3 regions of the Paenibacillus sp. FA6 genome follow, and region 3 is predicted to be linked to each of the others. Evidence: riboswitches for the same ligand, from Rfam matches in the RefSeq annotation. Region 3 holds a riboswitch; each other region holds the start of a gene.

Region 1 (4,723 bases), 580 kb from region 3:
GTCATCAATATTTCTATGGGATGATTGCAAGTAATGAATTTGAAGAGGCCTGGCTAGATGAGGGTTTCACCTCATATGCAGAAGATCAGCTGATGGAGCAGGAATTCGGACTCGTCCCCAACCTTCCCGTCCAAGCCACGATCATCCCTTCACCCGCCTCACTCACACAGGAGGCATGGAAATATGGCTCTCAGGAACATTATGCTCAGAATGTCTATTACCGTGGCAAGTTAGTGTTAAAAAGTATTGAGAGACAGGTAGGTCAGCAGAAGATGAGTAAGATTATGACGGCCTACACTCAGAAGTACCGCTTTTCCCACCCATCAACCCGTGATTTCCAAATGATTGTGGAGCAGGTCACCCATAAATCGTGGCAATCCTTTTTCGATCAATATGTCTATGGTAAACAAATGACCGACTTTGCTGTTGATAGCATCACAGTACAGAAGAAAGACGTTGCCTCTGGGACACAATATGAATCGAACGTAACTGTAAGCCGACTAGATGGTACCTACTCCAATATCCCAATACGGTTTACCTTCGCTGATGGTCATACCTTACACAAGGTATGGAATGGAACAGGAGACACTATCCAGTTCAAGCTACAATATAAATCGCCTCTTTCCTCGGCTCTCATTGATCCAGATTACACACTTGTACTGGAGAATAAATATATCAATAACTATTTAACAGCGGAGCTAGATATCGAGAAGGTCTCCCGCTGGAATATTAGCATGACCAAGCTGCTTGAAGTATGGCTTGGAAGTCTGTCCTGGTGAGGTGAAGAACGGTGAGGACGAATATCGCCAATGGCTGGATCAGTGTCAAGAATCAATTCTACGTCGTTATCATTCTATTTCTGTACCAACTTCTCTTCAGTTACTTTCTGTACCGTTTAGTCAATTCAGTCGTAGTTCCTTTACTTCAGCGCTACCCAGATCCACCTCCCACTGAATTAAGTCAGATCTTATTCTATGTTGAGGGTCAATTGAATCTCACACATAGCCAAACCGTTCACAACTATATGTGGATTCTACTGGGTATGTTACTCTTTCGTATGCTTCTCACCCCTTTCATTCATTCAGGCATATTCTATGGACTTCACCAAGAACAAAAGGGTGAGACAGGGCTTTTCTTCTTCAAAGGTATGGCTTTGTACGCCAAACCAGTGATGCTATTCTATTGGAGCGAGGCATTATTGGTTCTTCTTCCCGCGTACTGGTTAATCCCTAAGCTTTATACGTTAGCCATTAGCGGCTTTATGTCACCATCCATATTACTTCAGGCTATTCCTTATGTGCTGGGATGGGGCATATACCGATATGTCATACACCAGGTCATCCTCTTCATGCAATTTGGAAAAATAGGGTCAGCAGGCATCTTCTCCTCTGCCCTGATATGTTTGCGCAATGCGCTTCCTGTTATTGGCATATCCCTTATCTTGGGCGTATTCAGTTTACTTCTCTTCTGCCTATTTACTGGTCTCTCACTTGTGTGGTCAGGGCTTCTCGCCCTCATACTTCAACAGTCCTATCCACTAATAGCTTGTCTATTTAAATTGTGGCATATCACTTCTCATTATCATTTGTGGCACTCCAAATTTTACAAGTCATAATAACTCTCCTTTATGTCTCTTAATAATTGCTTGTTATAAGAAGCCTCCGTCCTTTTCACCAAAAGGGTCGGGGGTTTCTTGTCTTTATTGAGTTATTGGAATTTGCCAAAGTATAAATCCTCTGTTAAGATATCACTTGTAACAACTTTGTAACCTTTACAACCTATTCATATTATTAGTTATCGACGATTGTCACTTATTGGTGCATCATACAGCCGAATTCCTAAGCACCAGGGGGCGGGGGATCCAATTATATGGGTGAATTGATCTTGAATCAGAGGGATCATAGGGTACCTTCAACCGAATCCTTAAGCTAACCTCGCAGGCATTGGAAGGGGAAAACGTAATTGAACAAGAAGTTAACTGCTAGCGTATTAAGTATGGCTCTTGCATTTACCATTGGAACAGGTAGCGTATTCGCCGACTCAACCATGGATTCGGTCATTGACCGTACCATTGGAGTTAGTTATAAGACTGGTGGAACATCCACCAACGGATTTGATTGTTCTGGCTTCACTCGGTATGTCTTCACGAAATTAGGCATCACCTTGCCAAGACAGTCTTCAGCACAGTTCAAAACAGGTACAGCCGTATCACGTAATGAGATGAGACCTGGAGATCTAGTCTTTTTCAACACTTCCGGAAAAGGTGTATCTCATGTTGGTGTATTTGTCGGTAGTGGAAAATTTGCTCATGCATCTACTTCACGTGGTGTCATCATCAGTTCTCTAAACGAAAGTTACTACGCCAAGCGCTATGTTGGTGCCAAACGAGTCATGAGTACTGCCAAATATCAAGCAGCTGCTTACAATTAACAATACAATAAATAGTACCTTAGGAAGACCTATCGAGGAGTCGACATCTCTTTCGTAGGTCTCCTTTTTCAACAAAATTAAATAATATACCTCAAATATGATAGAAACAATTGCCAAAACGCCATTCCTTTGCTACAATAGTTCAAGTAAGTACATAGTAACAACTTTGTAATAAGTTTTGTAACATTTACGTTAACTATATCTGCCGAATTCCCGATACAACGGGAAGTGGGGGAACCGTCTTGGGTGAATTGATCTTGCAACAGAGGGATCATAGGGAACCTTCAACCGAATCCTTAAGCTAACCTCGCAGGCACCGGAAGGAGTTATCTTGTTGAAGAAGAAATTAATATCAGTAGCACTAGGAATGACAATATTGTTGTCCTTCGGAACTGGAAGCGCTTTCGCAGATTCCAAGCTGGACAAGGCTATCGATCCGACGATCGGGACTGAATATGTAGGTGGCGGAGTAAGCACCAATGGATTCGATTGCTCAGGATTTACAATGTATATTTTTGATAAGCTCGGTGTTGAATTACCCCATCAATCAGGTTCCCAATTTAGTATGGGCACAGCAATTGCACAGAAGGACTTAAGAGAAGGAGATCTTGTCTTCTTTAACTTTACTGGAAAAGGTCTTGTATCGCACGTTGGAATATACGTAGGTGATGGAAAGTTTGCACATGCGTCTTCATCTAAAGGTGTCATTATTAACTCACTTAGCCAAGCCTATTATACAAACGGTTACGTTGGCGCTAAAAGAATTATGAGTGATAATACATATGAATCTGCTGCACTCGATAATTAAATAATTGTTATTAACGGGCCTGCAGTTGAGATTTCAATAGAATCTCAACTGCAGGCTCTTTCATTTCATCCCTATTATAGTGGTAGTTCAAAAGGTCAGGTTTGAACTACCTCTTACAGAAAGGAATCTATGTATGAATCACCCGGATTTGATCATCACACCCATGGACATTGACCATGCTCGCGCTATATCGGAATGGACTTATCCCACTCCCTACGATATTTACGGATGGATGCCATGGGACCAAATGGAAGCACTAGGTATTGAATTTGGCGATCCCATCATTCGTAAAGAACAGTATGCTTCTGTGACGAATGCACAAGGGGAACTCTGCGGATTTGCTCAGTTCTTCCCGTTAGAAGGCGTAACTCGTCTTGGTATCAGCATGCGACCTGATTTATGCGGACAGGGATTAGGAAAGGTTGTTGTACAATCCATTGTTTGTGAGGCAGTACGTCGGAGCCCCCATGATGAAATTGACTTAGAGGTCCTAACCTGGAACAAGCGCGCCATCCAGGTATACCTCAAAGCAGGGTTTGAAATTACGGATACTTATGAACGACTCACTCCGGATGGTATGAAGCCTTTTTTTTGCATGGTTTTAAGACAACCTTCCGATTTCTATGATAAATAGCACTCCTTAACGCCCTTTATATAATATATACTGGATTTTTCGTTTCTTTTTTGGCACAATAGGTATGATGTACGTTTCCCATCCGTTATAATAAAATTATCAGCTTACATAAGAAAGGGTGAACAAGATGAAGAAATATATCATGAGTGGTTTCTTCTTTACTGCATGTATTCTAGCCATCGTGCTTATGTTTACACTGCCTGGTCAAGGGGAAGAAAACAAGGTTGTAAAACCTAGTATGCCAGAAGTTGTATTGGATGCTTCAGCAGCCGAAATACTAGTTAAAGCAAGTTGTATTTCTTGTCACGGTGATCAGCTACAAGGTGGAGTAGGTCCAAACCTACAAGCAATTGGTAGCACTATGTCACCTGAAGAAATATACACATTGGTTAGTAAAGGTAAAGGAATTATGCCTGGCTTCAAAGATACATTAGCAGAAGAAGAAATTGCTAATGTCGCGCAGTGGTTAGCTCAAAAGAAATAACACAAGCTGAAACGGCTACGCTGTCCTTTTGAAGGACGGTATCCGTCTCTGCCGAAATATAAGAATTAGAGTATCAAGTGAAACTTATACTTTCTTATATTTTGACATGCAAAAACGGGTACCTTCCTTATTGGGACGGTACCCGTTCTGCGTCAAATCTTGCTACTCTTCACTTTCTATCTACTTTTCACAATCCCTGCATCATGATTTCTCTCATTTGCACACATTTTTTCAAAGGCCTCATTATATTGCTTCGCCTCTTTCATGTCTACAGCAGTTAGATATCCTTCATCCCAAGAAGTGAGACGGAGAATAACATTCTGATAATCAATGGTGATCAGAGGATGATGGTTAAAGGCCTCAGAGA
Region 2 (4,723 bases), 850 kb from region 3:
CCCTAGTCCAAGTGCTGCTGCAGTAGTGCTGGCGATCAATACTTTCTTAAGCATATTACCTCGTTTAGTAGTCTTATTCATGGTATTCTCTCCTATTCGATTCATAATTTGTGTGCTGAGGCTGTACTCCGGCGTCCCGGTTTCCCGGATCATGCCTTCAATATGTTCCATTTGCCTGTCATTCGTTTGATTGCGCAAATAATCCGCCTACCCTTCGTTTTTTGGTGGCTTGTACCATGAGCTTCTGGCGTAAGCGTTGATACTTTTTCCGTACGGTTGCTGGTCTACAGTCCATGATTTGGCCGATCTCTTCAAAATTGTATTGCTCTACTGCTTTGAGCAGTAGAATGTGTCTTTCTTCCGGGGTAAGATAGGTAAGCAATAAGGCTACAGCCGATTCCTGCTGTGGGATGTGCTCTGGAGGTTCCTCCTGCTGCCTAAAGTACGTTGCAATCCTTAACCTTCGGCGCTGTTTTGTTAACAGGTTGAGGCTGTGATGATAGGCAAGCGTGTACAACCATGCTGAGAAGGAAACGGTAGGCTCGTAACGATGAATTTCCTGATAGGCTTTGAGAAAAACCTCTTGAACCGCATCCTGAGCCTCTTCCCGGTCTTTGAGCAGATGATAGCAATAGATGTACATGGGCTTTTGAAATCTGAGAATGATAGATGTATAAGCTTCATGATTTCCAGCCTTTACAAGTGTAACAGCGGTCTCTATTTGCTCTGCGGCACTGTTGCTGGGTCTCACTTCTTCCAAGCAATCACCTCCTTTGCTTTTCGTCTATATAACAATTCCAAGTAGCTCTTTTGTGACATCGCATATGAAGTACGATTATAAACCGGAAATTGATTGCGGCGGAGCCAGCGTAGGGACTTAGAAAATAAAGAGAAAAGCAGTCTAAACCTCTCATAAAGGGGGTTTAGGCTGCTTGTATAATTTCAAAGCCTCATTTTCTAAATAATCTACAACCCATTCCTCCTCTGAATGTTTTGATTAACCTGTAATAACCCTCTCTATTGGATAATGGAACTTTGCGTTCTTTTTCTGGCCGCCAATGACAAACAAGAAAGAAGTTAAACCGATTCTTCCTATGAACATCAAAACCATGAGAATGCATTTTGCAACAATGCTGAGATCCGGGGTAATTCCCATAGATAAGCCAACTGTACCGAAGGCAGAACAAACTTCTAAAAATATAGCAATAAGCTGCTGTTCTTTATCAGAAATGCTTATAGCTATAACCGATACACAGCACATGACAATAGCTAATAGCGTAATGGCCAGTGATTTCAGAATATCATCTTGATGTAGCTCTCGATTAAAGATCTTGATCTCACGGTTTCCTTTTGCAAAGTGATAAATAAATAATATGTTTAAAGCAAATGTCGTCGTTCGTATTCCCCCGCCTACAGAATTGGGGGATCCTCCAATAAACATGAAAACACTCATAACCAAAAGTGTTGGCATTGAAAATTCGTTGATATCCATTGTAGTAAGCCCGGCACTTCTCGTCGTTGTCGCTTGAAAGAAGGCATAGAAAAAGCTTTCATGCCAAGTCATCCCCTTAAAAGCATGTTGATATTCAAGTAACAGAATAAGGATTGTCCCAATAACAAGAAGAATTCCATACGTAGATGTCGTCAACTTTGCGAATAATGAAAAGCGGAAAGGGTGATCAAGCTTCATCTTTTTCCTGGATAAATATGCCTTCGCCTCAATTAATACAGGAAATCCAATGGCACCAAAAATAATTAATATAATAGTTACCAGTTGCACGAAGTAATCGCCCGCATAAGGTGAAAGGGACTCTCCAGTTATATCCATCCCAGCATTTGTCGTCGCACTAACTGATGCAAACAAGCCTTGAAGGAATGCATCCTTCCAAGTCGGATAATATTTCAAGAAATGAAAACCAAAAATGAGTGCTCCTATAAGCTCTGTCAGGAGAATAATCTTCAGGATATCTTTAACTAATTGAACGAGTCCTGATAATGCGAACTGATTGTTGTCGACCATGATCAAGCGGCGTTCACGCAATCCAATTTTTCGACCCAAAAGCATCCAGAAGAATGTGCTCATAGCCATAATGCCAATACCCCCGAATTGCAATACGAGCATAATGACGAAATATCCAAATACGCTATAGGTCTCTGAAATATTAAATACAGATAAGCCTGTGTCACTTACTACACTGACAGCTGTGAAGACGGTGTCAAAAAAGGTCACTTTAACTCCAAGTCTATGCACTCCTGGGATACTGAATAATAGAATTGATATGGTTACTGCCAGTAAATAATAGCCGCTTATAACCTGAGCAGGTGACCGTTCTTCTAGCCAGACTCGTATTTTACTTTTACCCAACATAGATTACATATCTCCTTAATTTTGTTTATATCATAAAAGGTATTAGCAACCTTATTTAGGTCCCTGGTAATCGTACAGAATAGGCAACAAAAAGGAAGCCTACGGAAGAGGAAACTCTTCCGTAGGCTTCGAAGGGATCATTAAATAAACCCGTGTGCACACGAAATTTGTTGCCTCTCTCGATACGCTTACGAGGTTAGCTGACGGATTCGGGCGTGAGAGTCGCCCTACTCGAATCGAGATTCACCCCAGTGTGCCAGTAATGGCTACGTTTGGTTTCCCCGTTTCCCCACATGGGGGAATTAAGCGATAAAGACGTATAGGTTAGCATTTCTTTATCAAAAGTGATTTGAATGGTCTTCTAAGACGATTACGAAGGATTAGAATAGTGATTATCATACTCCTTGCGTTTATGCTTGTAAAGGAAGAAAGTCTGAGGAATGTCAACTGTTCATGGGAAACGAAATCACTGATTTCTCTCCTCTACAAGGTTTAACGAAACTGGACAACTTATTGGCTGATCTCCAAGTGGTTGAAGTGGGATCTCTACAAGGACCTATCGTGGAAGTGGAAAACCTGGTTACAGGATTAGATGGGAATAAAGTGATACCTAACTTAGCGGGTGCTAGAAACAATAAAACGATGAAAGAGATCGTGTTTGATGTAAATGTTTGAGCGGAGAACCCTGATACGTTACAATAGACCTTTCGAATGAAGATAAGGGAGTCTACATATTCGTAATGACTTATCAAGTAGAAGGTAATCTTGTGCAACTCATTTATATGATTGATAATACTTAATTGGTTAAAAGATGATGACACGTTAAACGTTTGCGCCAAACCATTAAGGGCACCCAAAAGGGTGCCCTTAATTTAATTTCCCTGACCGATTCCACTATATCTTCCGACTTCTCACGACTGTAAAGATAGGCCAAAGAAGAACAACATACTGACAACAGCGATGAAACAGAGGAGTAACCAAGATGCTAGTCTCATACCCAGCTAAACCGAATCTTCCCTTGAGACTCTTGAGTCATATATGCTTGCTTTCCTGATTAAATCCATTACTTTGTCGGCTCCTCCGCCGTTCTCATGCTGTCTCATTGTATCCCTGTATTTATAGCGATTCTCATATAATATCCTAATCGCGTTAATAAAGCCTTGAGTGGTCATTTCTTCTTGAAGTAACATCTCAGCAAAGCCAGTTTGTTGAAAATACTGGGCCTGGGCAAGTTGACCAGATCGACTCCCACCATTCGTATGCGGTATCAATAACATCGGTTTGTGCAAAGCAAGTAGCTCCATAATGGAGTTGGAGCCTGCACGAGACACGACGACATCGGCCATAGCCAATAGATTCGGTAATTCGCTACTTTTGACGAATTCATAAGCTCTGTAATTATGCGTAGAGAGGGAATGATCCACCTTGCCCTCCCCGCAGATATGAACAACCTGAAATGTATCTATTAACTCTGAAAGTACACCTTTTACGATTTGGTTAATGCTGTGTGCTCCGAGACTACCTCCCATAATAAGAAGAACTGGCTTCTCATAAGTGAAACCGCAGAAGGCTAATCCACGATGTTTATCGGCTAATTTGAAGCCATCTTTCATGATGTGACCCACATAAACAGCTTTGGGGGAAGGATGCTTTTGTGCCGTTTCTAGAAAGGTGGTAGTCATATGGGTGGCAAAAGGAAGTGAAATTTTATTGGCTAGTCCGAGGTTCAGATCTGGTTCATGAATAATAATTGGCACTTTATTGAGTTTTGCCGCAAGCACAACGGGGACAGAGACAAAACCACCCTTAGAGAAAACAACATCTGGTTTTATTGTTCGGATGAGTCTGTAGGATTGAAAGATGCCTTTCATGACGTTGAACACGTCGGTCACATTCTTCCAAGCGAAATACCGCCTTAGTTTGCCAGTAGAAATGGCATGGTACGTCACTTCTTTGTAGTCAGACACGAGCTTTTTCTCAATCCCTTGTTCAGAACCTATATAATGGATGTCCCAATTCTCTGCTACACACTTAGGTATCAATACAAGATTGCCTGATACATGACCCGCGGAGCCCCCACCAGTGAACACGATTGTGGTCCTCATCCTAAGAAACCACCCTTTTGTAACATTTCTCTTATCTCTGTTTTACTCATTAATACATGATTAGAATCGTAACTATGGAAATCTACCGGAACCCGGGTTGCATAAGCATCTTGTAACCCTTCTATTTGAAAAGGTGGGAGAATGACATAATAGTGCTCATCCAGATTGATGGAATGATTGCTTTCAAACTCGGAAATAAGTGCTTCATTTAGGCTTTCACCGGGGCGAATCCCTGTTTCATTGATCTGAA
Region 3 (4,723 bases):
TTCCTAATATTGTATGATGAATAAATCAAGATCACTGAATTGGGGGAGTTACTTTATATGCGCGGAAAACATAGGTCAATCATGATGGTGGCAGTCGTTTCGATAATAATACTGGCTGGATGCACCAATAAATTTGAGGATTCGATCTCGGATTGGGCTGAGGAATTAAAGAACGATGGTATTCATAAAGAGATATCGCTCACACAAGAGATAGGTTCTGCATCGGATCTACTGTTGGAAAATGAGGTAGGCAGCATCGAGGTAACAGCGACCACGGATGATCAGATGACGGTGAGCGCAACGTTCTCATTTCCTAATAAGCCATCACGTGAATCCAAATATCAGGAAATTATCGACAATACTGAAATCTCTGTAGTTACACGAGGAGATCAATTGGAGATTACCACACACCCTAAGGGTAACGAGAAGACGGATATGTGGAAGTGGGTAAAGAAGGAATACGGGTTCTCACAATTCAGCATCGATTATAAGGTGGAACTTCCAGATTCAGTGAATCGCTACAAGATCCAAAGTGATGTGGGCAGAATTAAACTCCATAATCTACAGGGGATCTATGATATTCGTAGTGATGTGGGCACGATTTATATCGAAGGTGCTCAAATCCAAGGGGAGTCCAAGATAACGTCAGATGTAGGTAGTCTTCAACTTGGAATTAATCAAATGGATAGCGAGAGCACTCTCATAGCAAAAACGGATGTCGGTAGTATCAAGGCAATACTCGCAGAGACACTTCAATATAGTTTAAAAGTGAGCAGCGATGTCGGTCGAGTCGTTGGAGCGCCCAAAGGGGAAAGTGATATGAATGGCGGTGGACCATTGATAACACTGACCTCCGATGTGGGATCTATTACGGTGGAAAGTCCTTAATCTATTTGAATTAGTTAGGGTCCAGATAGTCATGAAGTTAGGTATAAATTCAGATAAGGTCACCCATTTCGTGGGGGCCTTTTTTGTATTGGAATAATAGGGATATATTAATGTATTTATAAGAAAACGATATATAGGGAGCATCAATGAGCAGGGAGGAGGTATTTGATTTTTTAATCGCTATCATTGGTCTAGACACTCCTTATTTCGCTCTAGGAAGGGGTTGAGTCACCTTTACAGTAGGTTGGGGCGGGTGTATGATTCATAACGAAATACAAATTGTTAATATATTCAATTATTAATTTCGCTGAGTTTTCGCCTTGTGGCGGAGAACGGGGGAACCAAAAGTAGTTACCTTTTTTCGGTGTGAGAGTCGGAAATTGGTAGCTGCAGGGGTGAATCCTGGCAAGGTCAATTCGGTCTTTGCTGGGTAGAGCGACTCTCACGGCTCGAATCCGACAGCTAACCTCGTAAGCATAAATCTGAGAGAGGAATGCGTTATGTAAAGTTTATTGAAAGAATGTCTTGAACGCTGAATTCTGTGTAATTCAGAAACGGGGGAACCAATCGGAGATGTCTGCTGCGTAAACGCCGGACATGTCCATGGGGTGAATTTCTTAAGTACTGTACCAGTGACTTGAGAATAGGGCGACTTCCTCGCCCGAATCCGACAGCTAACCTCGTAAGCGTGCAGGGAGAGGCAGCAAACCGCCTTCTGGCTGGTTCATGAGTTTATTTGGTCATGGACTTACTAAGAAGCTCTGGAAAAGCTACTTTTCACTGAGCTTCTTTTTTGTTGTCTTTAAAAGGTAAGAGAGGACCTAATTAAGGAAGATGTGATCAATTTGGTTGTCTGTATCTTCAGATCTGCCGTCCGTGGTCGTTGGATTCCTAATTGAAAAATAGAATAAGGATCAACCATCAAAAATCTACATGAGAGAGGGGCAATCCCATAATGATGGATGTCTACATGGTCATTACTATAATTGTTGGATTCGGATTATTGTTACTGTTCACGCATTGGTGCGGAACGTTGGTGGATGGAGGGGGAAGGGAACAATGATTGTTGTACTTACATTAACCATACTCATCTTCATTTACCTTATATATGCGTTAGTCAATCCTGAGAAATTCTAGAAACACATATTCATTCAAAGAAATCATCCCTATAAGGAGGATATTAAGCATGGACTTACTGCAAATAGGAATTGTGATTGTTGTACTACTGTTGCTGGTGAAGCCAGTGGGTACTTATATGTTTCATGTATTCTCCAATGAACCCAATCGGACGGATAAGATATTCGGTTCCATCGAAAATGTGATCTTCAAGATCATCGGGTTAAGAAATCGTGACAGTATGAATTGGAAACAGGTTGTACTGAGTTTAATTGCTACGAATGCGGCGTTAGTCGCCATTGGTTACTTGCTTCTACGTTTTCAAGGAATCCTGCCAGGAAATCCAAGTGGTAACGAGAATATGGAAGCATCGCTCGCCCTTAACACAATCATCAGTTTTATGACCAATACCAATCTGCAGCATTACAGCGGCGAGAGTGGTTTGACTTATTTAACGCAAATGGCAATTATTACGATGATGATGTTCACATCGGCAGCGTCAGGAGCTGCGATTGCGGTCGCATTTATTCGCGGGATTACCCGGAGTGGGGAAGGGTTAGGTAACTTTTTTCAGGATTTCACCAAAGCTATTATTCGTATCTACGTACCACTAGCACTTGTTGTTACCATCGTATTGGTTGGCTTAAAAGTACCACAAACGTTCGACCCGACAGCTTCGATAACAACGCTTGAAGGGGTAGCGCAACAAATATCTATGGGTCCGATCGCTTCACTGGAGTCCATTAAACATCTTGGAACAAATGGTGGTGGATTCTTTGGAGTCAACTCGTCTCATCCATTTGAGAATCCAAGTCCACTGACGAATGTTATTGAAATATTAAGTATGTGGACTTTATCAGCATCGCTACCGTATATGTTTGGTCTGTTTGCGAGGAACAAGAAGCAAGGATGGGTCATATTCTCAGCCATGATGATTCTGTTCTTGGTATTTCTAAGCGTCAGTTATATGTCTGAAAATTCCGGAAACCCTGCGATTAATGCGCTAGGTATTGAATCTTCTCAAGGTAGTATGGAAGGAAAAGAGGTTCGGTTCGGCATAGCACAATCGGCATTGTTCTCTACCGTTACAACGGCTGCGACAACGGGATCGGTCAACAACATGCATGACACATTAACACCTCTCGGAGGACTTGCAGCACTTTCTGGAATGATGCTCAACGTCGTATTTGGAGGTAAAGGTGTCGGGTTGGTTAACATGTTGATGTACGCAATATTAGCTGTCTTTATTTGTGGGCTAATGGTTGGGCGGACCCCAGAGTTCTTAGGACGTAAGATTGAGGCCAGGGAAATGAAGTTGATTGCACTTGTTATTCTGGTGCATCCGTTTATTATCTTAGTTCCTACGGCGCTCTCATTCATGACCGCTTCGGGCTATGGTTCAATAAGTAATCCGGGATTCCATGGTTTATCCCAGGTCTTATATGAATACACTTCATCTGCAGCGAACAACGGCTCCGGTTTCGAAGGGCTTGCGGATAATAACGTATTCTGGAACGTATCGACCGGTCTCGTGATGTTCTTTGGACGCTACATGTCGATTATTGCGATGCTTGCAGTAGCGGGTTCACTTAGTGCTAAGAAACCTGTTGCTGAAACGATCGGTACATTCCGTACGGATAATAAGCTATTTATTGGAATATTGCTCGGTGTTGTCCTATTGATCGGGGCGTTGACGTTTCTTCCGGTCATTGTCTTGGGCCCTGTGGCCGAATTTTTAACACTCCATTAGAACGAGGTGCTTGAACGATGAGTAATAACCGCCAAAGCATGTTCAATGGTGAAATAGCCAAACATGCTGTTAAAGAGAGTTTTATCAAATTGAATCCAATGTTTATGATAAAGAATCCCGTGATGTTTGTTGTTGAGGTGGGGACATTGGTTGTACTGATGATGGTTCTATTTCCAAGTTATTTCGGAACCGAAGATCAACTGGGGTTTAATATCACGGTGTTCTTGATATTGTTATTTACGGTCCTATTCGCTAACTTCGCTGAATCGCTAGCAGAAGGACGTGGGAAGGCGCAAGCCGACTCCTTGAAGAAAGGTAAGCAGGAAATTAAAGCTAATAAACGTATAGGCTCGGAGATTAAGGTTGTTAATTCTACGGAGTTACGTAAAGGCGATGTCGTTATTGTCTCAAGGGGAGAGATGATTCCTGGAGATGGTGAAGTTATTGAAGGATTAGCATCAGTGGATGAATCGGCGATCACGGGCGAATCAGCTCCCGTGATCAAGGAAGCTGGGGGTGATTTCAACTCGGTAACCGGTGGAACACGGGTAGTCAGCGATGAAATCATAGTACGGATTACTGCTGATCCAGGCGAATCCTTTATCGACAAGATGATCTCTCTTGTAGAAGGTGCGACCCGTCAGAAGACACCCAATGAAATAGCACTTAATACGTTGCTTACTTGTTTGACGTTAATATTTCTAATCGTAGTGGTGACGTTGGCTCCCATCGCTAAATATTTCGACATTGATCTGCCGATTCCAGTCCTCATTTCATTGTTAGTATGTCTAATACCAACAACGATTGGTGGCTTACTATCCGCCATAGGTATTGCAGGTATGGACCGCGTGACCCAATTCAACGTGTTGGCGATGTCGGGAAAAGCCGTCGAGGCTTCTGGTGATATCAACACGATGATTCTCGATAAGACAGGAACAATCACGTTTGGTAATCGGATGGCAAGTGAAT

The links. Region 3 has a riboswitch for cyclic di-AMP ahead of kdpF (K(+)-transporting ATPase subunit F). Riboswitches for the same ligand answer to the same signal wherever they lie in the genome.
Region 1: another riboswitch for cyclic di-AMP. It lies ahead of ACP8HI_RS21985 (C40 family peptidase); the one in region 3 lies ahead of kdpF (K(+)-transporting ATPase subunit F).
Region 2: another riboswitch for cyclic di-AMP. It lies ahead of ACP8HI_RS23170 (TrkH family potassium uptake protein); the one in region 3 lies ahead of kdpF (K(+)-transporting ATPase subunit F).

The regions. Positions count from the first base shown of each region.
Region 1 is NZ_CP188820.1:4,839,105-4,843,827, forward strand. Features, by position in the region: gene ACP8HI_RS21975 (M1 family metallopeptidase) at 1-779, shown strand, start outside; gene ACP8HI_RS21980 (hypothetical protein) at 791-1,615, shown strand; cyclic di-AMP (ydaO/yuaA leader) riboswitch at 1,819-1,958, shown strand; gene ACP8HI_RS21985 (C40 family peptidase) at 1,963-2,430, shown strand; cyclic di-AMP (ydaO/yuaA leader) riboswitch at 2,624-2,761, shown strand; gene ACP8HI_RS21990 (C40 family peptidase) at 2,765-3,238, shown strand; gene ACP8HI_RS21995 (GNAT family N-acetyltransferase) at 3,372-3,872, shown strand; gene ACP8HI_RS22000 (c-type cytochrome) at 4,000-4,356, shown strand; gene ACP8HI_RS22005 (4a-hydroxytetrahydrobiopterin dehydratase) at 4,533-4,723, opposite strand, start outside.
Region 2 is NZ_CP188820.1:5,104,227-5,108,949, forward strand. Features, by position in the region: gene ACP8HI_RS23160 (DUF4179 domain-containing protein) at 1-171, opposite strand, end outside; gene ACP8HI_RS23165 (RNA polymerase sigma factor) at 179-760, opposite strand; gene ACP8HI_RS23170 (TrkH family potassium uptake protein) at 998-2,368, opposite strand; cyclic di-AMP (ydaO/yuaA leader) riboswitch at 2,538-2,687, opposite strand; gene ACP8HI_RS23175 (hypothetical protein) at 2,822-3,043, shown strand; gene ACP8HI_RS23180 (undecaprenyldiphospho-muramoylpentapeptide beta-N-acetylglucosaminyltransferase) at 3,370-4,473, opposite strand; gene ACP8HI_RS23185 (SDR family NAD(P)-dependent oxidoreductase) at 4,470-4,723, opposite strand, start outside.
Region 3 is NZ_CP188820.1:4,254,233-4,258,955, reverse strand. Features, by position in the region: gene ACP8HI_RS19555 (hypothetical protein) at 58-888, shown strand; cyclic di-AMP (ydaO/yuaA leader) riboswitch at 1,184-1,380, shown strand; cyclic di-AMP (ydaO/yuaA leader) riboswitch at 1,409-1,593, shown strand; gene kdpF (K(+)-transporting ATPase subunit F) at 1,948-2,025, shown strand; gene kdpA (potassium-transporting ATPase subunit KdpA) at 2,075-3,754, shown strand; gene kdpB (potassium-transporting ATPase subunit KdpB) at 3,772-4,723, shown strand, end outside.